DNA from 3 places in the Erwinia wuhanensis genome. Region 1 is predicted to be linked to each of the others. Evidence: predicted binding sites of a transcription regulator. Region 1 holds the regulator's gene; each other region holds the start of a gene.
What was found. The regulator ArgR, encoded in region 1, controls arginine synthesis, uptake and breakdown. The targets are predictions, from matches to a motif close to ANTGAATAAAAATACANT.

Region 1 (7,501 bases):
TACTTATCCCAACGGTAATCCAATGGGAGAACAGTATGAGCAACTCGCTTCAGGACAACGACTTATTTCAGACCGGCTTTTTTATCGACGGTCAATGGCAGCAGGGCGGCGCAACCTTTGACGTACTGAACCCGGCCACCGGTGAAGTCATTACTCAGGTCGCGCGCGCCGGAAAAGACGAAACCGAACGGGCGATTGCCGCCGCCGCCAAAGCCTTTCCCGCCTGGCGGGCGAAAACCGCTAAAGAGCGTAGCGAAATCCTTTACCGCTGGTATCAGCTGATTATCGACAACAAAGCCTGGCTGGGCAAACTGATGACGGCGGAGCAGGGTAAGCCCGTAAAAGAAGCCGAGGGTGAAGTCGAGTACGCCGCCAGCTTTATTCAGTGGTTTGCCGAGCAGGCAAAGCGCGCTAACGGTGAAATCATTCCGCCGGCCAAAGCGGGATCGCGCATTCTGGCGACGCGCGAACCCATCGGCGTGGTCGCTGCTATTACGCCCTGGAATTTCCCGATGGCAATGCTGACGCGCAAGCTTGGCCCCGCGCTGGCCGCAGGCTGCACCGGCATTATCAAACCCGCTAATAACACGCCGCTGTCGGCTTTTGCTCTGGTGGCGCTGGCGAAAAAAGCGGGCGTGCCGGACGGCGTGCTGAACGCGGTGGCGGGCGATACCAAAGCCATCAGCGAAGCCATTATGGCCAGTTCGACGGTCAGGAAAATCTCTTTCACCGGTTCAACGGAAGTCGGCAAGCTGCTGATGCGTAACGCCGCTGAGACGATGAAAAAAGTGTCGATGGAGCTGGGCGGCAACGCGCCCTATATCGTCTTTGAGGATGCGGATATCGACGCCGCCGTTAAAGGTGCCATCGCCAACAAGTTCCGCAACGCGGGCCAGGTTTGCGTCAGCGTTAACCGCTTCTTTATTCACAACAGCGTTTACGACCGTTTTGTCAGCCAGCTGGCGGAAGAGGTAGGCAAGCTGAAGGTGGGTAACGGCATGGAAGAAGGGGTGATTGTCGGGCCGCTGATTGAGGCTTCTGCCGTAGATAAGGTGGAAGAGCATGTTAAAGACGCCAAAGCGAAAGGCGGCAAGATAGTCGTCGGCGGCGACCGGCACGCGCTCGGCGGCAATTTCTGGCAGCCGACGGTGATTGCCGAAGCCAATGAAAACATGAAGCTGGCCAAAGAGGAAACGTTTGGCCCGGTCGCCGCCTGTTTCCGCTTTGACAGCGAAGAAGAGGTAATCCGCCGCGCCAACGATACCGAATTTGGTCTGGCAGCCTATTTCTATACCCGTGATGTCCAGCGCATCTTCCGCGTAGCGGCGGCGCTGGAAAGCGGCATGATCGGCATCAATGAGTGCGCGGTATCCACCGAGCTGGCGCCTTTTGGCGGCGTGAAAGAGTCCGGGCTGGGACGGGAAGGATCGGTGCTGGGACTGGAAGAGTTTTTAGAGGTCAAAGCCCTGCATATCGGGGGACTGTAACTCACCGGGCGGCCACGCGTCGCCCGACCGTTTTCCTGTGGAGCGGCAGTATGAGAACAGAAATTTTTGATTTTAATGAAATCGTGGATCAGGCGCATTTCTTCCGACAGTTCAGCGATCGTTTTTCACTGGGCGATCGGCTTATTACCGATTTGGACAGCCTGTGGGAAGTGGTGAGCGACAGATCGCTGCCGTTACCGCTGGAGATCGAATTTGTGCATCTTGGCACAGGCCAGAGACGGCGCTACGGCGCGTTGATCCTGCTGTTTGACGAAGCGGAGGAAGAGCTGGAAGGGCAGCTACGATTTAACGTGCGCTGAAACGAAAAAAGGCCCCGGCGAACGGGGCCAAAAGGTTCGTCATATAACCGTCAGGGTAACGGTGACGAGGAATTACTTATACAGCTCGGCGGTGACGTGCCAGGTGTTGTCGTTGCGCGCTTCGATAACGCGATAGGCGCTGGCGCCTTGTTCATCCGCTTTCTGCGACAGCTGCTGACGAATATCCATCGGTGCGCCCGCCACGCCGCCTAATGAAATGGTGCCGGCGGATTGTAGATGCTGCGATTGCTCTGCGTTAACCAGCTGTGCAGCTGAAGCGCCGAAGGAAAGTACGGAGAGCAGGCTTAATACGGCTAAAGTTGTTTTCATGATTTTCTTCCTCATTGTCCTCAACAACCCGCGTCTGAAACCTGTCAGGTCGTCGATATAGCGGCAGGCTTTACGCCTGCCCGTCGCCCATCTTATTTATAAAGTTCTGCGGTCGCGTGATAGTTGCCGTTGTTGTAGGCCTCAATCACCCGATACGATTTCGCGCCCTGTTCGTCGGCTTTCTGTGAAAGCTGCTGACGGATGGTGGTTGGCGCGCCGTCGATGCCGCTAACGCTGATGGTACCCATAGACTGCAGATTTTCGTTGGCAACCTGCTGATCGGTTACCAGGTTGGCAGCGCTGGCGCCGAAAGAGAGAACGGAAGCCAGGCTTAGTGCGGCGATAGTAAATTTCGTGTTCATAACAGATGCTCCAGAAGTAGGGCGATAACCGAAAGGGCTAAAAAACTTTTATTATTCTTGGGGTTATCGTCAGAGTTAGGTTGATTATTTGTACAGCTCAGCCGTAGCGTGATAGTTGCCGTTTAAATAGGCCTCGACCACACGGTAGGCTTTAGCGCCCTGAGCGTCGGCTTTCTGGCTCAGCTGGGCATTGATATCCATAGGGGATGCGCTGACGCCGCTCACGCTAACGGTGCCGATCGATTGCATGTTTTGCGCCTGATCCGCGTTAACAGATTCAGCTGCAAAAGCACCAAAAGAGAGCAGAGAGAGCAGAGAGAGCAGGCTGGCGGCAGCCACGGTAGTTTTTACGTTCATGAAAATTTTCCTCGTCATTATTTTTATCGTGTTGTTAGTGTGATTCACATCACGAAAAGGATTATAGATCTGATAACGTAAAATATTAATAGCAGGCTAATAATGTTTTGTTGCGATATTTAAGCCGTTAACCACTTTTTAATAACGTTCAGTTATAAAAAACGCTTATAAGTTGCTCTGGCTGCGTTAAATATGCGTAAAAACATTGAGATAGATCAATTTAACTATTTGTGCGCTTCTTTGTGGCAGATCACACTGCGAGACGGGAGTCCATAAAGTTTAACGGCGATGTCAGCGCAATAAGCCAGTGGATTATGCTGTTTTTAACGGAGTGGAGAGAGAAAAGACAACGCGCCAACGGTCGCCGGCGCGCGGGGAAAACGATAAAGAACTGCATAAAAACCGGCGGCTTATAGTTCCTGATCGAATAATTTCAGGACGGAATCACGCAGGTGTCTGATGGTAACGTGGCGGGCTGGGGTAATGAAAATCGTGTCGTCACCGGCGATGGTGCCGAGGATGCCTTCGGGCTTGCCCAGCGAGTCCAGCATGCGGGCAATCAGCTGCGCCGCGCCAGGGCTGGTATGGATCACAATCAGCGCGTCATTATAATCGATATCAAGCACCAGATTCTTGAGCGGGCTGCTGGTGGTCGGCACGCCCAGCTCGGCAGGCAGACAGTAAACCATTTCCATTTTGGCGTTGCGCGTGCGCACGGCGCCAAAGCGGGTCAGCATCCGCGAAACCTTGGACTGGTTGATATTATCAAAGCCCTGTTCCTGGAGCGCAGTGACGATCTCGCCCTGCGAGCTAAATTTTTCTTCTTTTAATAAGGCCTTAAACGCCTTAATCAGATCTTCTTGTTTTGCTGGATTACGCATAGTTTTTCGCTAAAGGTCGCAAGAGAATTCCCGGCTGGGATAACTTCTTATTATGCACTTTTTTGCATTTTTATGCAAATTAAGCCTCTTTTTTACACCCTGTTAACGTTCGTTGCCAGATCGCGGCCGTGAAAAATTCGCCTTATTCCGCGACGTCGCGCACAATAAGTGAACAGATTGTTATAAAATTGATGTTGTTTGGCTAAGTATTAACGGTGTAGTGTAACGTTGACCGCGTTGCCTGCAGCCTCGAATGGCCTTACCGGGCATATTGCGGTCAGTCTCTGTCGCTTTATCCTGTATGATGCGCCGTCGTGCATGAGGGTAAATGCTGTCGCTCAGGCCTCGCAGGTCAGATATGCTCATAAGCAAATGATTCCACGGCACTTCCCCCTCAAAATAATAAGGAGTTTAGGATGAAAGTTGCAGTTCTCGGCGCGGCTGGCGGCATTGGCCAGGCCCTTGCTCTTCTGCTTAAAACCCAGCTTCCGGCAGGTTCAGATCTCTCACTGTACGATATCGCTCCCGTGACGCCCGGCGTGGCTGTCGATCTGAGCCACATCCCTACTGCGGTGAAAATCAAAGGCTTTAGCGGTGAAGACGCGACGCCAGCCTTGCAGGGCGCTGACGTAGTCCTGATCTCCGCAGGCGTAGCGCGTAAGCCTGGTATGGACCGCGCAGACCTGTTTAATGTTAACGCCGGTATCGTGCGCAATCTGATTGAGCAGGTCGCCGCTACCTGTCCAAAAGCGCTGATCGGCATCATTACTAACCCCGTTAACACCACCGTGGCTATCGCCGCCGAGGTGCTGAAAAAAGCGGGCGTCTATGACAAGAACAAACTGTTCGGCGTGACCACGCTGGATATTATCCGCTCCAATACCTTTGTCGCCGAGCTGAAGGGTAAAGATCCGGCGGCGCTGAACGTGCCGGTGATTGGCGGCCATTCCGGCGTCACTATCCTGCCGCTGCTGTCGCAGGTATCGGGCGTAAGCTTTACGGATCAGGAAGTGGCCGATCTGACTAAACGTATCCAGAACGCGGGTACAGAAGTGGTCGAGGCAAAAGCCGGCGGCGGGTCTGCCACGCTGTCAATGGGCCAGGCGGCAGCGAAATTTGGTCTGTCGCTGGTGCGTGCCCTACAGGGTGAAAGCAACGTGGTGGAGTGCGCCTACGTTGAAGGCGACGGCGCGCATGCTCGCTTTTTCGCTCAGCCGCTGCTGCTGGGGAAAAACGGCGTGGTGGAGCGTAAGCCCATCGGCGCTTTGAGTACGTTTGAAGAGCAGGCGCTACAGAACATGCTGGAGACGCTGAAGAAAGATATTGCTCAGGGCGAAGAGTTCGTGAAGTAAGCCACTCAGGGCCAGCTTTCGCTGGCCCTGCCGTTTAGCTGCCCGGATATTCCAGTACGGTAATTTGCAGCGTCATCTTGCGATCGTTACGCAAAATATCCACGTCAATCGCCGTTCCCGGACGGATTTCCGCCACCTGGTCCATGGTTTCCAGCGCGGAAACCGCAGGCTTATGGTTCACGCTGACGATGACGTCGTTCACCTGCAGGCCTGCTTTCGCCGCCGGCCCGCCCTGCGCCACGTTGGTCACCACAATGCCCTGAACGTGATCGATGCTGCCGTTCTGGCCATGCATTTGCGGAATTTCACGTCCGCTGATGCCGATAAACCCACGGATAACGCGGCCGTCGCGGATAAGCTTGTCCATGATTTTCGCCGCCAGCGCGGTAGGGATGGCAAAACCGATGCCTTCCGGCGTTTCGCCATCGTTGCTTTTATCGAACGACAGCGTGTTAATGCCCATCAGTTCGCCCAGTGAGTTAATCAGCGCGCCGCCGGAATTGCCTTTATTAATAGAGGCATCGGTTTGCAGGAAGTTCTGATAGCGGGAAGGGCTGAGGCCTACGCGGCCGGTCGCGCTGATGATGCCCTGCGTAACCGTCTGGCCAATGTTGTAAGGGTTGCCTATCGCCATCACCAGATCGCCGATATGCGCCACTCGCTTAGGATTAACAGGAATAACCGGCAGGCCGGAAGCGGTGATCTTCAGCACGGCCAGATCGGTCAGGCTGTCCGAGCCTACCAGCATGGCTTCAAAAATTCGGCCATCCTGCAGCGCGACGATAATCTGATCGGCATCGTTAATCACATGCTTGTTGGTCAGGATATAGCCCCGTCCGTCCATAATCACGCCCGAGCCCAGCGTGCGGATCTCCAGGTTATGGGCCGACGCGTTGGCGCTGCGATTATAGACGTTCACCACCGCAGGCGCGGCGCGGCGCACGGCGTCGTTATAGCTGACGGGCTTCTGGCTGGCGCTGTCATCTTTTAGCGTAAAAAAATTATTGCCGATGCGCAGCGCGGGCAGCGCGACCAGCAGCAGGCCCGCTACCACCAGGCCAAGAAGCACTGAACGCATAAGTTTAGGAAACATGGCTTTAACTGATGAATGAATAGACGATGGGCAGGATAACATGAGTCGGGCGGACGCGCAGGTGTCCGCCCGAAGTTTTAGCGTAAAAGCAGGTAGAGGCTTTCGCCGTTGCGGATAACATTCAGCGCCAGCAGCGAAGGTTTTGCCGCCAGCTGCTTGCGCAGGTCGGCAAGATTTTCAACGCGGGTGCGGTTAAGTCCGACGATAATATCGTCTTTTTGCAGGCCGAACTGCGCGGCCGGCGTGCCTTTATCGACGCTGTCCACGCTGACGCCTTTGGTGCCGTCTTTCGCCGCGCCGTCGCTCAAGGTCGCGCCCTGTAGCGCAGGGTTCAGCAGCTCTGTGCTGGCGGTTTGGGTGCTGTTATCCAGCTTCACGGTCAGCGTCTGCGGCTTGCCGTCGCGCAACAGGCCTACCTTCACCTCTTTGCCCGGCGCGGTGGTGCCAATTTTCACCCGCAGCGCGGCAAAGCTTTCCACCGGCTTGTCATCCAGCGAGGTAATAATATCGCCCGCTTTGATGCCGGCTTTAGCCGCCGCCGAGCCTGGCAGCACTTCATTGACGAAAGCGCCGCGCTGGGCGTCAACGTTAAAGGCTTTCGCCATCTCCGCCGTCATCTCCGTGCCTTTAATGCCCAGCTGGCCGCGTTTCACCTCGCCAAACTCGATCAGCTGCTGCGCCAGATTCATCGCCATATTGCCCGGAATAGCGAAGCCGATACCGATATTGCCGCCGGCAGAAGAGAGAATAGCGGTGTTAATACCGATCAGTTCGCCGTTAAGATTAACCAGCGCGCCGCCGGAGTTGCCGCGATTGATCGCCGCATCGGTCTGAATAAAGTTTTCCAGCCCTTCCAGATTCAGCCCGCTGCGTCCCAGCGCCGACACGATGCCGGATGTGGCCGTCTGGCCAAGGCCGAACGGATTGCCGATCGCCACCGCGAAGTCGCCGACCTTCAGCTGGTCGGAATCGGCCACTTTCACCTGCGTCAGGCCTTTGGCGCCGCTGACCTGGATCAGAGCGATATCGGTCTGTTCGTCGTGGCCAATAAGCTTAGCGTCAAATTCCCGGCCGTCGCTCAGCTGGACGCTGATTTTATCCGCGCCGTTAACCACATGATTATTGGTAAGGATATAGCCCTTTTCGGCGTTAATGACCACGCCGGACGCCAGGCCTTCAAAAGGCTGGCTGCTGTCGCCGCCGTCCTGACCTTCCTGCCCGAAAAAGCGTTTCAGCTGCTCGGGAATTTCCTGCGTTTGCGTCGGCTGCGTGCCCGCCACGTGGACGCTGACCACCGCAGGCAGCACTTTTTCCAGCAT
Region 2 (7,501 bases), on a different contig from region 1:
CTGTTTACTGATGGCCTTTTTTACCGTTGTGCCTTTGGTGGCGATGGCGTACTGGTCTGCTCTTTCGCGCAACGTCTATCTGGCCGATCCAGATAGCGTTTTCTGGATAGCTGGCGAAGTCGGCGTAGGCGCCGCCTTAGTCATTACCTTAGTGGCCGTCATCTTTTTTCACCATCGCCTGACGCTGCGGCAGCTCCCTAAACTTTTTATCTGTAGCGCTTTTATGATCGGCGTGTTCTCGTTGCAGCTGCCCTCCGCTCTGGTTCGCTATCTTCCCCATCAAAGCAGTCAATATCTCACGGAGTATGACGTCTCTTTTCCCGGCCCGAGCCGGGGAAAATCGGGCCGTTGCGAAATGGGGCTGTGGCTTAAGGATCGTCACCTTAACCGCTGGATACAGTTTTGCAGCAGCAGGGCCTGGCTGGCTGAACATTGCGAAAGAGGCATGGACAGAATGGAAGTGGTGGAAGAGGTCAATAAGTATGGCGTCAGGGTCGTCAACTTCTGGTGCGCGTGGTCGCCCATTAAACCATAAGGGCGTTCATATCCGGCAGATATGAACGCCCTGTACCGTTAGCCCGTATTACGCATGCCCGCCGCGACGCCGGCTATTGTCACCATCAGCGCCTGCTCAACGCGCGGATCCGGCTCTTCACCATTGGTTTCCTGTAGGCGGGAGCGGTGCAGCAGCTCGGCCTGCAGTACGTTCAGCGGATCGGTATAAACGTTACGCAGCGCGATGGATTCGGCAATCCACGGCTGGTCGGCCATCAAATGCGCATCGTTGGCGATGGTCAGCACCGCTTTGATATCGGAATCCAGCTGGTCGCGCAGCTGCCTGCCCAGCGGCCACAGCGTCTGGTCCACCAGCCGCTGATCGTAATATTCCGCCAGCCAGAGATCGGCTTTGGAAAATACCATTTCCAGCATCCCCAGACGGGTGGAGAAGAACGGCCAGTTGCGGCACATCGCCTCCAGCTGATCCTGATGACCCGCCTGCATCGCTTTTTGCAGCGCCGCGCCCGCGCCCAGCCAGGCAGGCAGCATCAGGCGGTTCTGCGTCCAGGCGAAGATCCACGGTATCGCGCGCAGCGACTCGACGCCGCCACTGGGGCGCCGCTTGGCCGGACGGGAGCCCAGCGGCAGTTTGCCCAGCTCCTGTTCCGGCGTGGCCGACCGGAAATAGGGCACGAAGTCGGCGTTTTCACGCACGTAGCCGCGATACATCTCGCAGGAGTCGGCGGAAAGCTGATCCATAATGCCGCACCAGGCCGCTTCCGGTTCCGGCGGCGGCAGCAGGTTGGCTTCAAGGATGGCGCCGGTGTAAAGCGTCAGGCTGCTGATGGTGACTTCCGGCAGGCCGTATTTAAAGCGGATCATTTCGCCCTGCTCGGTCACGCGCAGGCCGCCTTTCAGGCTGCCCGGCGGCTGGGAAAGCAGCGCCGCGTGGGCCGGCGCGCCGCCACGGCCGATGGTGCCGCCGCGTCCGTGGAACAGCGTCAGCGCGATACCGGCTTTTTCGCAGGTTTTAATCAGCGCATCCTGGGCCTGATACTGGGCCCAGCTGGCGGCCATCACGCCCGCGTCTTTTGCCGAATCGGAGTAGCCAATCATCACCATCTGCTTGCCCTGGATAAAGCCGCGATACCAGCCGATATCCAGCAGCTGACGCATCACGTCGTTGGCGTTGTTCAGGTCGTCCAGGGTTTCAAACAGCGGCGCCACCGGCATGGCGAAAGGAATGCCCGCCTCTTTAAGCAGCAGATGCACCGCCAGCACGTCGGAAGGCGTTTTCGCCATTGAGATCACGTAAGCGGCAATGGAACCTTTCGGCACTTCCGCCGCCACGCGGCAGGTATCCAGCACCTCCTGCGTCTCGGCGCTCGGCTCCCACTGACGCGGCAGCAGCGGGCGTTTGGAACTCAGCTCGCTGATCAGAAACGCCTGTTTATCGGCTTCCGACCAGCTGGCGTAGTCGCCCAGGCCTAAATAGCGGGTGACTTCTGCAATAGCGTCGGTGTGGCGCGTGCTCTCCTGACGCAGATCGATGCGCACCAACGGCACGCCGAAGCACTTGATGCGGCGCAGCGTGTCCAGCAGCTGGCCGTTGGCGATAATCCCCATACCGCAGGCCTGCAACGACTGGTAGCAGGCGTAGAGCGGATCCCAAAGCTGTTCGTTGGCAATCAGCAGGTTATCGGGACGCGCAGGCCGCTCGCCCTTCAGGCGGCGCTCCAGATACGCCTGGGTCGCCAGCAGCTGGGCGCGCAGGTTTTTCATGATTTCGCGGTAAGGCTCCAGCGCCTCCGGGTTGCCGCACAGCTCGCGGACTTCCGGCGTACACTCCGACATCGACAGCTCGGAAACCAGCACGGCGATATCGCGCAGGAACAAATCGGTGGCTTTCCAGCGGCTTAGCTGCAGCACGTGGCGGGTGATTTTAGCCGTCACGTTCGGGTTGCCGTCGCGGTCGCCGCCCATCCAGGAGGTAAAGGTAACTGGCACAAAATCTACCGGCAGCTTAACGCCAAACGACGCCTCTACCTGCTCGTACAGCTCGCGCAGAAAGGCCGGGACGCCTTCCCACAGGCTGTTTTCCACCACCGCGAAGCCCCACTTGGCTTCATCGACCGGCGTCGGGCGATATTTACGGATTTCATCGGTATGCCAGGCCTGCGCAACCAGCTGGCGCAAACGACGCATAATCTGCGATCGGTCGTAGTCGGAAAGATCGTTGTGATCCAGCTGTTTCAGACAGCTGTTGACCTCGACCAGCTTGTGGATCAGCGTGCGGCGGGTGATCTCCGTCGGGTGTGCGGTCAGCACCAGCTCCAGAGAAAGCGATTCGATAGCCTCGCGAATTTTGGCTTCCGTCAGGTTGGGCTGCTGCTTCAGGCGCTCGAAGGTTTTCGCCAGCAGCTCCTGGTGATTGGCGCCTTCGCCCTTGGGCGATATGGTGTGGTACTGCTCGGCGACGTTGGTCAGGTTCAGAAACTGGCTGAAGGCGCGCGCCACCGGCAGCAGTTCGTCATTGGATAAATTTTGCAGCGTGGTAAGCAGCTCTTTACGGTGGGCGTCGTTTCCCGCGCGGGAAGACTTGGAGAGCTTACGGATGGTTTCCACCCGATCCAGGATGTTCTCGCCAAGCGCATCCTTAATCGTATCCCCGAGCAGTTTGCCGAGCATACTGACATTACTTCGCATTGCGGAATATTGTTCGTTCATATGACCCCTGACCGTTATTTTTATCACTCTCTACCGTCGCCGGTATAACATTGCCTTTTATCTAGCCACGTTCCCGTCCATCCGTCAATTGACTTAAACGTGTGCGAACCTGTCGCTAACTTGCGGTAATTTAAGAAATTTAACAGCGACGTAGCGAGATAAGTTATTCTTATCGAGAAACAAATGATAAAGCCGGGGTAAAAGGCCGTTTTACTGGCTAAATGCCCCGCTTTTCACTCAGTGATTGCAAAAATGCTGTACGACCTGCGTAATCAATTCGCGGGTAGGTTTAATAAAAGCGGTATCAAGATATTCATCCGGCTGGTGCGCCTGGTTAATCGAACCTGGCCCTAACACCAGCGTCGGGCACAGTTCCTGAATAAACGGCGCTTCGGTGCAGTAGTTCACGATGCTGGTTTCCGTGCCCAACAGCTTTTCCACCACTTTGACCAGCCGATGATCGGCCGGACATTCATAGCCGGGGATCGGCGGATGCAGCTGGCTGACGTTGACGCGGCCCGGCCAGCGTTCGCTGACGGGCGCCAGCGCCTCGTTAATCAAGCCTTCCAGCTCGTTCAGCGTCAGGCCCGGCAGCGGCCGCAGATCCATATGCAGATCGCAGCAGGCGCAAATGCGATTTGCCGCATCGCCGCCGCTGATATGGCCAAAGTTCATGGTGGGATAAGGAATGGCAAAACCGTCGTGACGATAGCGCGTTTTCAGCGTGTCGCGCAGCGCCATCAGCTGCGTGATGGACTCATGCATCAGCTCAATGGCGTTGACCCCGCGTGAAGGATCGCTGGAATGGCCCGACTGGCCTTCAATGCGGATCACGTTCGACATATGGCCTTTGTGCGCCCGTACCGGCTGTAGCGAGGTAGGCTCGCCGATAATGGCGCAGTCGGGCCGCACTGTGGCGTTTTCAGAGAAATATTTCGCGCCCGCCATCGTGGTTTCTTCATCGGCGGTCGCCAGCACGTAGAGCGGTTTCGCCAGCTTTTTCACGTCAACATCGCGCAGCGCATCAAGGATAAAGGCGAAGAAGCCTTTCATATCGGCGGTGCCCAGGCCATACAGCTTGTTATCGTGTTCGGTTAACGCAAAGGGATCGCGCGTCCAGCGACCATCGTCGAACGGCACGGTGTCGCTGTGACCAGCCAACAACAGGCCGCCAGCGCCGCTGCCGGTACGGGCCAGCATATTAAATTTATGGCGCGTGCCGGGAACCGGCTGCACTTCCACCTCAAAGCCAATATCGCGGAACCAGCCTGCCAGCAAACTGATTAAAGCTTCATTACTCTGATCCATCGCGCTGTCGGTGGCGCTGATGGACGGCGTGGCGATCAACTCACGGTAAAGCTCAATAAAAGGCGGTAATTTTGTCTTCACTGTTGACAGTCCTTGCGTTAGGATAGTATCAATATTCATGCATTAATAGTGAATAAAAATACATTAATGGCGTGGGGATGGAAACCAGATTTCCTGCATAACCGGCGCTAACCGCGTGGGAATACGGCGTGAAGCCGTCACCCGAAACCCGAGACCGTTATAAGGTGTCCGATGTTAAATACGCTGATTGTTGGTGCCAGTGGCTATGCTGGCGTAGAGCTTGCGACCTACCTGAACCGTCACCCTCAGGTGAACATAACCGCTTTAGCGGTATCAGCGCAAAGCCCTGACGCCGGAAAATTGCTTTCCGATCTGCATCCGCAGCTGAAAGGCATCCTGGACATGCCGCTGCAGCCGCTGACAAGCGCGGCAGAGTTCGCCGACAAAGTGGACGTGGTGTTTCTGGCGACGGCGCACGAAGTCAGTCATGACCTGGCGCCTGAATTCCTGGCCGCCGGCTGCGTGGTGTTCGATCTGTCAGCCGCGTTCCGCGTCAACGAAGAGAGCTTCTTCACCGACTATTACGGCTTCCCGCATCAGCATAAAGCGTGGCTGGCAAAGGCCGTGTATGGCCTGGCCGAATGGCAGCAGAGCCAGCTAAAAGAAGCGCAGCTGATTGCCGTGCCGGGCTGCTATCCGACCGCCGCGCAGCTGGCGCTGAAGCCACTGATTGCGGCGGATCTGCTGAACGAAGCGCAGTGGCCGGTGATCAACGCCACCAGCGGCGTCAGCGGCGCAGGACGCAAAGCGTCCGTGACCACCAGTTTCTGCGAGGTCAGCCTGCAGCCTTATGGCATTTTCACCCATCGTCACCAGCCGGAAATCGCCGCGCATCTTGGCGTGCCGGTGATCTTCACGCCGCACCTGGGCAACTTCCCGCGCGGCATCCTGGCCACCACCACCTGTCGGCTGAAGGCGGGCGTAACGCGTGAAGACGTGGCGGAAGCGTTCCATAACGCCTATCACGATAAGCCGCTGGTGCGTGTCTATGATAAAGGCGTGCCGTCGATCAAAGGCGTGGTCGGCCTGCCGTTCTGCGATATCGGCTTTGCCGTGCAGGGCGAGCACGCGATTATCGTCTCGGCGGAAGATAACCTGCTGAAAGGTGCGTCGTCGCAGGCGGTGCAGTGTATGAATATTCGTTTCGGCTTCCCGGAAACGCAGTCGCTTATTTAATCAGTGAGAAAGCCCATGACCAATCCTTTAATTATTAAACTCGGCGGCGTGTTGCTGGATAGCGAAGAGGCGCTGGCGCGCCTGTTTGACGCACTGGTGGCGTACCGCGAAACCCATCAGCGCCCGCTGCTGATCGTTCACGGCGGCGGCTGCCTGGTCGACGAGCTGATGAAGAAGCTGGCGCTGCCGGTGAAAAAGAAAAACGGCCTGCGCGTCACGCCAGCCGATCAGATCGACATCATTACCGGCGCGCTGGCGGGCACCGCCAATAAAACGCTGCTGGCCTGGTCGAAAAAACACGGTATTGATGCCGTTGGCCTGTGCCTGGGCGACGGCGGCAGCGTCAACGTGGCGGCTTTTGATGAAGAGCTGGGCCACGTGGGCCAGGCGACGCCGGGCAATCCCAAACTCATTACTACGCTGCTGGAAGCAGGCTACCTGCCGGTGATCAGCTCTATCGGCATCACCGAAGACGGCAAGCTGATGAACGTCAACGCCGACCAGGCCGCCACCGCGCTGGCCTCGACGCTGGGCGCCGATCTGGTGCTGCTCTCCGACGTCAGCGGCATTCTGGACGGCAAAGGCCAGCGCATCGAAGAGATGACGACGGCGCTGGCAGAACAGCTAATCGCCCAGGGCATCATTACCGACGGCATGATTGTTAAAGTCAACGCTGCGCTGGATGCCGCCCGCACGCTGGGCCGTCCGGTCGATATCGCCAGCTGGCGTCATGCCGAACAGCTACCAACCCTATTTAACGGCGTGTCGATTGGCACCCGGATCCTCGCTTAACCGGTTCAAGGAAATGACAATGCAAGATAAAAGCATCAAAAAAATCGTTCTGGCTTACTCTGGCGGTCTGGATACCTCCGCGATTATTCCGTGGCTGAAAGAGAACTACGGCGGCTGTGAAGTGGTCGCTTTCGTGGCCGATATCGGCCAGGAGCGTGGCGATCTGGAAGGCGTTGAGCAGAAAGCGTTGCAGTCCGGCGCTTCCGAATGCCACGTAGTGGATCTGCGTGAAGAATTCATCAGCGATTACGTCTATCCCGTGCTGCAAACCGGCGCGCTGTATGAAGGTACTTATCTGCTGGGCACGTCGATGGCGCGTCCTATTATCGCCAAAGCGCAGGTTGAGCTGGCGCTGAAAGTCGGCGCAGATGCGCTGTGCCACGGCGCAACCGGTAAAGGCAACGACCAGGTGCGTTTCGAAACCACCTACACCGCGCTGGCCCCACAGCTGAAAGTGGTTGCGCCATGGCGCGAGTGGAACCTGCGTTCCCGTGAGGCGCTGCTCGACTATCTGAAAGAGCGCAACATCCCGACCACCGCGTCGCTGGAAAAAATCTACAGCCGTGATGAAAACGCCTGGCATATCTCTACCGAAGGCGGCGTGCTGGAAAGCCCGTGGAATGCGCCAAACAAAGACTGCTGGGTCTGGACTGTCGATCCGCTGGAAGCGCCGGACCAGCCTGAGCAGGTGACGGTATCCGTGGAGAAAGGCCGCGTGGTTGCCGTAAACGGCGAAGCGCTAAGCCCGTTCGGCTGCCTGGAAAAACTGAACGTTATCGGCGCGAAACACGGCGTGGGCCGTATCGATATCGTCGAAAACCGTCTGGTGGGCATCAAGTCTCGCGGCTGCTACGAAACCCCTGGCGGCACCATTATGGTCAACGCGCTGCGTGCGGTTGAGCAGCTGGTGCTGGATCGC
Region 3 (7,501 bases), 450 kb from region 1:
GTCCGTTGGACGTGCAGTTCGCCCGCATGGTGGCGGGCGACGATCATCCCGCGCTGATGCTGGCTGCGGCCTGCGTCAGCGCCGAAGCGGGCGAGGGGCACGTGTGCCTGCCGCTGACGCATCTCAGCGAAGCGCTGCTGTTCGGCGGACGCCATCCTGAGCTGGCCGGTCAGCTGTGGCAGGCCGTTGGCGAGCCGGACTGGCATCACCTGCTGTCATCGGCGCAGGCCGTGGGCGACGGCACGACGGCAACGCCGCTGGTACTGCATCAGCAGCGGCTCTATCTGCATCGCATGTGGCAGTCGGAAGGGCAGGTGGCGCAGTTTATCGTGCGTGAAGCCCATACGCCCTTTGACGAACAGCGGCTGCGCAGCGCGCTCGACAGGCATTTTGGCGAGCAGCCGGATAACTGGCAGAAAATCGCCGCAGCGGTGGCGATCACGCGGCAAATTGCGGTGATCTCCGGCGGACCGGGAACGGGCAAAACCACCACGGTAGCCAAACTGCTGGCGACGCTGCTGGAGCTTTCTTCCGGCTCGCTGCGTATTCGCCTGGCCGCCCCGACGGGTAAAGCGGCGGCGCGGCTGACCGAATCCCTGGGCAAAGCGTTGCAGCGGCTTGAAGTCAGCGAAGCGGAAAAACAGCGTTTTCCTGCCGAGGCCACCACGCTGCATCGCCTGCTGGGCGCGGTGCCCGGCAGCCAGCGGATGCGCTATCACGCGGGCAATCCGCTGCATCTGGATCTGTTAGTGGTGGATGAAGCTTCTATGGTGGATTTGCCGATGATGGCGAGCCTGATCGCCGCGCTGCCGCCGCACGCCAGGGTGATCTTTCTGGGCGATCGCGACCAGCTTGCCTCGGTGGAAGCGGGCGCGGTGCTCGGCGATATCTGCCGCTGCGCGGAGTCCGGCTACAGCAGCCAGCGCGCGGAAATGCTGATGCGCCTGACCGGCTGCGAGATTGCAGGCCAGGAGGACAAGCTGGCGCCAGCGGTGCGCGACAGCATTTGCCTGCTGCGTAAAAGCTACCGTTTCGACGCCTCATCGGGCATCGGGCAGCTGGCGCTGGCGGTCAACGCGGGCGATATCCATCAGGTTGAAAAAGTATTTAACGCGGATTTTGCTGATATTACCCGCTTTACGCTGAGCAGCAGCGCAGAGTATCAGCATCTGCTGGACACCAGCGTGGCAGGCTATCGCGACTATCTTGAGCAGATTGCCGACCAGGCGGAACCTCGCCGGGTGATTGAGGCGTTTGGCCGCTTTCAGCTGCTGTGTGCGCTGAGGGAGGGGCCGTTTGGCGTGTTCGGACTTAATGAGCGTATTGAGGCCGCCTTGCACAAAAAACGGCTGATCCAGCGCCAGCCGGGCAGCAAATGGTATATCGGCAGGCCGGTAATGATCGCCCGCAACGACAGCGCGCTGGGGCTGTTTAACGGTGATATCGGCATTGCGATGAACGATGCGGAAGGCGCGCTGAAGGTGTTCTTCCCGCTGCCCGACGGCAGCATTCGGGCCGTGCAGCCCAGCCGCCTGCCGCCGCATGAAACCGCCTATGCGATGACCGTGCATAAATCACAGGGCTCGGAGTTTGATCATACGCTGCTGGTGCTGCCGAATCAGTTCGCGCCGGTACTGACGCGCGAGCTGGTTTACACCGCCATCACCCGCGCCAGAGAACGCCTGACGCTGTATGCGGATAATCAGGTGCTGAACAGCGCGGTGAAGATGCGCACGCGCCGCCGCAGCGGCCTGGTGGAACGGCTGGCGGGGTAAAGTGAGAAAATAGCTGACTTGCTTAATCTGACATTACAACGTTATGCCTGTCAGACATCTTCTTTCTGCAACTAAACAGCTCGGTAATGCTAACCTGATGTTCGGCTAACTTTTTGTAATCGTTCAAACAAAGCCCGGGTTTCACGGGCTTTTTTGCAGAGTTCACGATCGATAAATTTGTCGTCAAGCTCATAATCTTTTCTGTTCGCACTAAGAAATATATAAAGCTGTTCGAGGATTTTATAGAGAGGGATATTCTGACGTGTCTGGATACGTCGCCAGGCACTGTGCTGCGTAAGTTGGATGAAACTGTCTAAAAAGCGTCTGGCGTGACGAAAGTGCTCAAACTCGAACTTATCCAGTAAAAAATAGAATACGGGAAGCATCAGGCTCTTAATCCGAAGGCTTTCAGTTTCTGTATCGGGCTTGATTTTTTCGGCAATATTAGCGAAACGCGATCTCATACAGGCAACAGGATTAAGCACTCTGACCAGATCATGGCTTTCCGGCACGCCGGATTTTATATGACGCGTTATAAATGGTTCTGTGTTTAACAGCAGCTTTTCACCGGTGAACTCGTCATGCTGAAAGCCGGAAGGCCTGTCTATAATATCGATAATATTTTCACGATATTGAATATCAGCATTAGAAAACAGGCGTCCGCCAAACTCTTTTATCTTTGCCGTGTCTCGATCAATCAGTGAAAAAATTGCGATAGACGGAGGGGTAAAAGGTTCCTGAAATTTCGGTTCGATATTAAGCGCTTTACCTATACCGATCACATTTCTTTTTCTGGAAACATAATCGATATCCACAGAGCGAAGTGCGCGTTCGTCTGGTTGCTCGGTTACGGGGTAAAGTTCCTGATAATAAGATGCCCAATAAAAAACAGCCTGACCGCCGACCGTAATTACCGGATCCTGTAGTTCATTCGCATGTGCTATCAGCTCATGATTCAGTAGGTAAACCTGCTCAGAAGTGGGAATGTGTAGTTCTGCCATAGCGTTAACCAACAAAAATTAAAAAAGATGTCGATAGCGGATGGGCTCAGTAAAATAAAGTCAGTGAGGCAAATCAGGCAGTTGAGTTAATCATTATTAATACAAAAATAACCATCCCGAGGAGGGTTTATTTTCACTATGCAAAGCTAACGTTAGCCCGACGAGAAGACTTACGACTGGCGCTATAGCAGGGCTTTTCACTCAAAGGTTGAGGAGCAAGCTGGCCTTTGTTAAGCGCTTTCATACGCTCTGCATAGACCTGATGTTGTTTTTCTTTAAGCTCACGCGGCGACATAGCTAAATCCTGCTCTGGAATATTGACGGGGTCGTCAATGCATAACTGGTTAAATATTACGCCACACCTGCGATGAGTTCAACTGCCTCCACGGCTGATTTAATCGTCCCCTGGAGGCAGGTACATAGCTTTTTCGCTACGCCATCCGCGCATGGCTCAGATCGGCCATCAGCACCTTTGAGCGGCGCTGGTAGTTATACATCTGCTTTTTGCTTTCCGGCAGCTCTTCGATATCGACCGGCGTAAAGCCGCGCTCCTGGAACCAGTGAATGCTGCGTGTGGTCAGCACAAACAGCTTTTTCAGCCCCATCTGCCGCGCCTGCAGCGCCACTCTTTCCAGCAGCGCTTCGCCGCGCGACGAGCTGCGGTAGTCCGGGTGTACCGCGACGCAGGCCATCTCGCCGATTTTCTCTTCCGGGAAAGGGTAGAGCGCCGCGCAGCCGATGGTGAGGTTATCCCGCTCGATAATCGTAAATTTGTCGATTTCGATCTCTAACTGCTCGCGCGAGCGACGCACCAGAATGCCCTGCTGCTCCAGCGGGCGGATCAGCTCAAGGATGCCGCCGATGTCGTTGATGGTGGCGCGGCGGATCTGCTCGGCGCTTTCCATCACAATCTGCGTACCGATACCGTCACGCGAGAACAGTTCCTGCAACAGCGTGCCGTCCTCCTGATAGCTAATCAGGTGGCTGCGGCGCACGCCGCTGCGGCAGGCCTTCACCGCGCCGCGTAAAAAGCGCACAGTCGCAGACAGATAGTCATGGCCTTCTTCCAGCTCGATAATGCGCTGCTGCGCTTCGTTCGGGAACAGCTCGGAGATAATTGCGCCTTCGCTGTCGGTCACGCCCTGTTCCGCGCAGAAGCCGATCATTTTTTCCGCCTTCAGCTTGATCGCCAGCTGGGTGGCGACTTCTTCCGAGGTCAGGTTAAAGCTCTCGCCGGTCACGGAAACGGCAACCGGCCCCAGCAGCACGATAGCGCCGCTGTCGAGCTGGCGGTGAATAGCCTCTTCATCGATGCGGCGGATACGGCCGCTGTGGCAGTAATCCACGCCGTCATCCACGCCCAGCGGCTGCGCGATAATAAAGTTGCCGCTGACGACGTTGATATGCGCGCCCTGGAGCGGCGTGTTGTTCAGGCTCATCGACAGGCGCGCGGTGATATCCAGCTGTAAACGGCCTGCCGCCTGCTTGACCAGCTCCAGCGACTGCGCGTCGGTGACGCGGGTATGCTTGTGATAAACCGGCTCCAGCTGATGCTCCGCCAGATTGGCGTCAATCTGCGGCCTCGCACCGTATACCACCACCAGGCGAATGCCGAGGCTGTGCAGAAGGCCAATATCATTAACGATGCTTGAGAAGTTATCATGCTCAATGGCTTCGCCGCCCAGCATAATGACAAACGTCTTACCACGATGGGCATTGATATAGGGCACGGTATGGCGAAACCCCTGAACCAGCTCGGTACTCCGTTCCTTCACGGCAAACCCTCTATGAATTATTATTCGCTAAAAATGTATTTTTATTCTTTTATCGCGCGGGCGCAAGTGCCAATTTTCAACCTTCTCTTTAACGTAGCTTAACGCTGCGGCCCGTGAAGGGCTTTTGGGGGTGACACCGGCAGCAGGATTCGCTACAGTTTTGCGCCTGGTGGTTTTTTGGTTTTATTTTTCTTTACAAAACAGCAATTTCTTACTGGAGTGGCATGTCTGATTTACCTTCGCCCGGCCGACGTCGCTGGCTACAGGGCGCTGGCGCAGCGCTGCTGCTGAGCGTCAGCAAAGCGGGACTGGCGGCAAGCAGCCATATTGTGGCCGTGCGCATCTGGCCGTCTTCAACCTATTCCCGCGTCACGCTGGAATCCAATACTCCGCTGAAATATAAACAGTTTGCGTTAAGTCATCCTGAACGCATAGTGGTGGATATCTCCGGCGTGCACCTGAATCAGACCCTGCATCAGGTCGGGCATCTGGTGCGCAGCGACGATCCCTATATTAAAAGCGCGCGCGTCGGCCAGTTCGATCGCCATACGGTGCGGCTGGTGCTGGAGCTGAAGCAGAGCGTGACGCCAAAAGTCTTTACTCTCGATCCGGTCGCCGGCATCAAAAACCGCCTGGTGCTGGATCTCTATCCGGCCAGAAACCGCAGCCATAACCATGAAGACGATCCGCTGCTGGCGCTGTTGCAGGATTACAATAAAGGCGAGCTGGAAAGCGGCCAGCCCGCTTCCGCGCCGTTGCCCGGCAAAGCGGGGCGGGATCGTCCGATTATTATCATGATCGATCCCGGTCACGGCGGCGAAGATACCGGTGCTATCGGCAAGCATAAAACCAAAGAAAAGGACGTGGTGCTGAAAATCGCCCGTCGGTTGAAAGCGCTAATCGATAAGCAGCCCAATATGCGCGCGCATATGACACGCAGCGACGACGTATTTATTCCGTTGAAGGTGCGGGTGGCAAAAGCGCGCAGATTACGCGCCGATCTGTTTGTTTCTATTCATGCCGATGCCTTTACCAGCCGGGCGGCGCGAGGCTCTTCCGTGTTCGCGCTGTCGACTAAAGGCGCAACCAGCACCGCCGCGCGCTATCTGGCGCAAACGCAGAACGAATCGGATCTGATCGGCGGCGTCAGCATGAGCGGCGATCGCTACCTTGATCACACTATGTTCGATATGGTACAGAGCCTGACCGTTAACGACAGCCTGAAGTTCGGCAAGGAAGTGCTGGGACATATGGGCAAAATTAATCATCTGCACAAGAAGAAGGTGGAGCAGGCGGCTTTTGCGGTGTTGAAAGCACCGGATATTCCTTCCATTCTGGTGGAAACGGCTTTTATCAGTAATCTGGAGGAGGAGCGCAAACTGCGTACGGCAGCGTTCCAGCGTCAGGTGGCGGAGTCGATTCTGGCAGGGATTAAAGGCTATTTTGCCCACGGCGCACCGTTAGCACCAAGATAGGAAAGCGGGCGGCGACAGGTCGTCCGATAAAATAAGAAAGTTGGAACGCCAGAAACAAAAAAACACCCGAAAGGGTGTTTAGTTGGTTGCGGGAGCCGGATTCGAACCGACGACCTTCGGGTTATGAGCCCGACGAGCTACCAGGCTGCTCCATCCCGCGTCCGATGCTGACGCTTCCATCACGGCAGGCTTTTTTACTACTACATTTTCCTGAGAAAATGGTTGCGGGAGCCGGATTTGAACCGACGACCTTCGGGTTATGAGCCCGACGAGCTACCAGGCTGCTCCATCCCGCGTCCGAACTTCCTGGCGCTTCCATCACGACAGGTTTACTGCTTTTCCCCGGAGGGAATTGGTTGCGGGAGCCGGATTTGAACCGACGACCTTCGGGTTATGAGCCCGACGAGCTACCAGGCTGCTCCATCCCGCGTCCGTGGATGCGCACTATACTCTCCGGCGATTTTGTTGCAACCCCTTTTTGCAAATTAACGCCTGAAATCGCCCTTACTGCTTAATTTGTCAGCCGATTGTTGTATTGTTGTGCAAAACCGACGCTTCTTTTTGGCGAGGACGTTTTAATCTGTGGGGCGCTTTGCTATCTTCGCCTGCAATTGCGTATAAAGGTAGAGAATAATGAAAGGACGTTGGGCAAAGTATATGGTCACCGGGGCGTTAATCGCCCTGCTTGCGGGATGTTCCTCCAAACCTACCGATCGCGGCCAGCAGTATAAGGACGGCAAGCTGCAGCAGCCGCTGGGGCTGGTTAATCAACCTAACGCCAAAGGGCGCCCCGTTAACGGCAAAGATTTTGCCGATCAGCTGCTGGAAATCCAGGCCGCTTCGCCAGCCATGTTTTCCCGCCAGCTCTCCACCTACAGCGCGCTAAAAAGCTGGCTGATGGCGGGCGGTGATACGCGGCAGCTGCGCCAGTACGGCGTGGATGCGTATCAGATGGAAGGCACCGACAATTATGGCAACGTGCAGTTTACCGGTTACTACACGCCGGTTATCCATGCCCGCTACACCCGCCAGGGCGAATTTCAGTATCCTTTATACCGCATGCCGCCGCGCGGCAAGCGCCGTTTGCCAAGCCGAGCGGAAATCTACAGCGGCGGCCTGGATGAACGCTACGTTATCGGTTACAGCAATTCGCTGATGGATAACTTTATTATGGACGTGCAGGGCAGCGGCTACGTTGACTACGGCGACGGCCGTCCTTTGACCTTCTTCGGCTACGGCGGCAAGAACGGCCATGCTTATCGTAGCATCGGTAAGGTGCTGATCGATCGCGGCGAAGTGAAGCGCGAAGATATGTCGATGCAGGCTATCCGCCAATGGGGCGAAAACCACAGCCCGGCCGAGGTGCGCGAGCTGCTGGAGCAGAACCCGTCCTTTGTCTTCTTTAAGCCGGAAGAGTTTGCGCCGGTACGCGGCGCGAGCGCGGTACCGCTGATCGCCAAAGCCTCGGTGGCCGC

Region 2: the regulator ArgR is predicted to act here: its motif matches at 4,662-4,679, upstream of argC (N-acetyl-gamma-glutamyl-phosphate reductase).
Region 3: the regulator ArgR is predicted to act here: its motif matches at 4,584-4,601, upstream of argA (amino-acid N-acetyltransferase).

Annotation. Positions count from the first base shown of each region.
Region 1 covers NZ_JAUJUH010000003.1:33,888-41,388, forward strand. Annotated here, with positions in the region: gene QZH36_RS07925 (NAD-dependent succinate-semialdehyde dehydrogenase) at 36-1,487, shown strand; gene QZH36_RS07930 (barstar family protein) at 1,538-1,807, shown strand; gene yhcN (peroxide/acid stress response protein YhcN) at 1,880-2,137, opposite strand; gene yhcN (peroxide/acid stress response protein YhcN) at 2,230-2,499, opposite strand; gene yhcN (peroxide/acid stress response protein YhcN) at 2,584-2,856, opposite strand; gene argR (transcriptional regulator ArgR) at 3,267-3,737, opposite strand; gene mdh (malate dehydrogenase) at 4,154-5,089, shown strand; gene degS (outer membrane-stress sensor serine endopeptidase DegS) at 5,124-6,182, opposite strand; gene degQ (serine endoprotease DegQ) at 6,260-7,501, opposite strand, start outside.
Region 2 covers NZ_JAUJUH010000010.1:10,713-18,213, reverse strand. Annotated here, with positions in the region: gene QZH36_RS19965 (hypothetical protein) at 1-535, shown strand, start outside; gene ppc (phosphoenolpyruvate carboxylase) at 574-3,225, opposite strand; gene argE (acetylornithine deacetylase) at 3,463-4,614, opposite strand; gene argC (N-acetyl-gamma-glutamyl-phosphate reductase) at 4,786-5,790, shown strand; gene argB (acetylglutamate kinase) at 5,806-6,582, shown strand; gene QZH36_RS19940 (argininosuccinate synthase) at 6,602-7,501, shown strand, end outside.
Region 3 covers NZ_JAUJUH010000003.1:483,342-490,842, forward strand. Annotated here, with positions in the region: gene recD (exodeoxyribonuclease V subunit alpha) at 1-1,775, shown strand, start outside; gene QZH36_RS09920 (hypothetical protein) at 1,865-2,776, opposite strand; gene QZH36_RS09925 (hypothetical protein) at 2,913-3,071, opposite strand; gene argA (amino-acid N-acetyltransferase) at 3,208-4,551, opposite strand; gene amiC (N-acetylmuramoyl-L-alanine amidase AmiC) at 4,776-6,026, shown strand; tRNA gene QZH36_RS09940 (tRNA-Met) at 6,110-6,186, opposite strand; tRNA gene QZH36_RS09945 (tRNA-Met) at 6,246-6,322, opposite strand; tRNA gene QZH36_RS09950 (tRNA-Met) at 6,380-6,456, opposite strand; gene mltA (murein transglycosylase A) at 6,660-7,501, shown strand, end outside.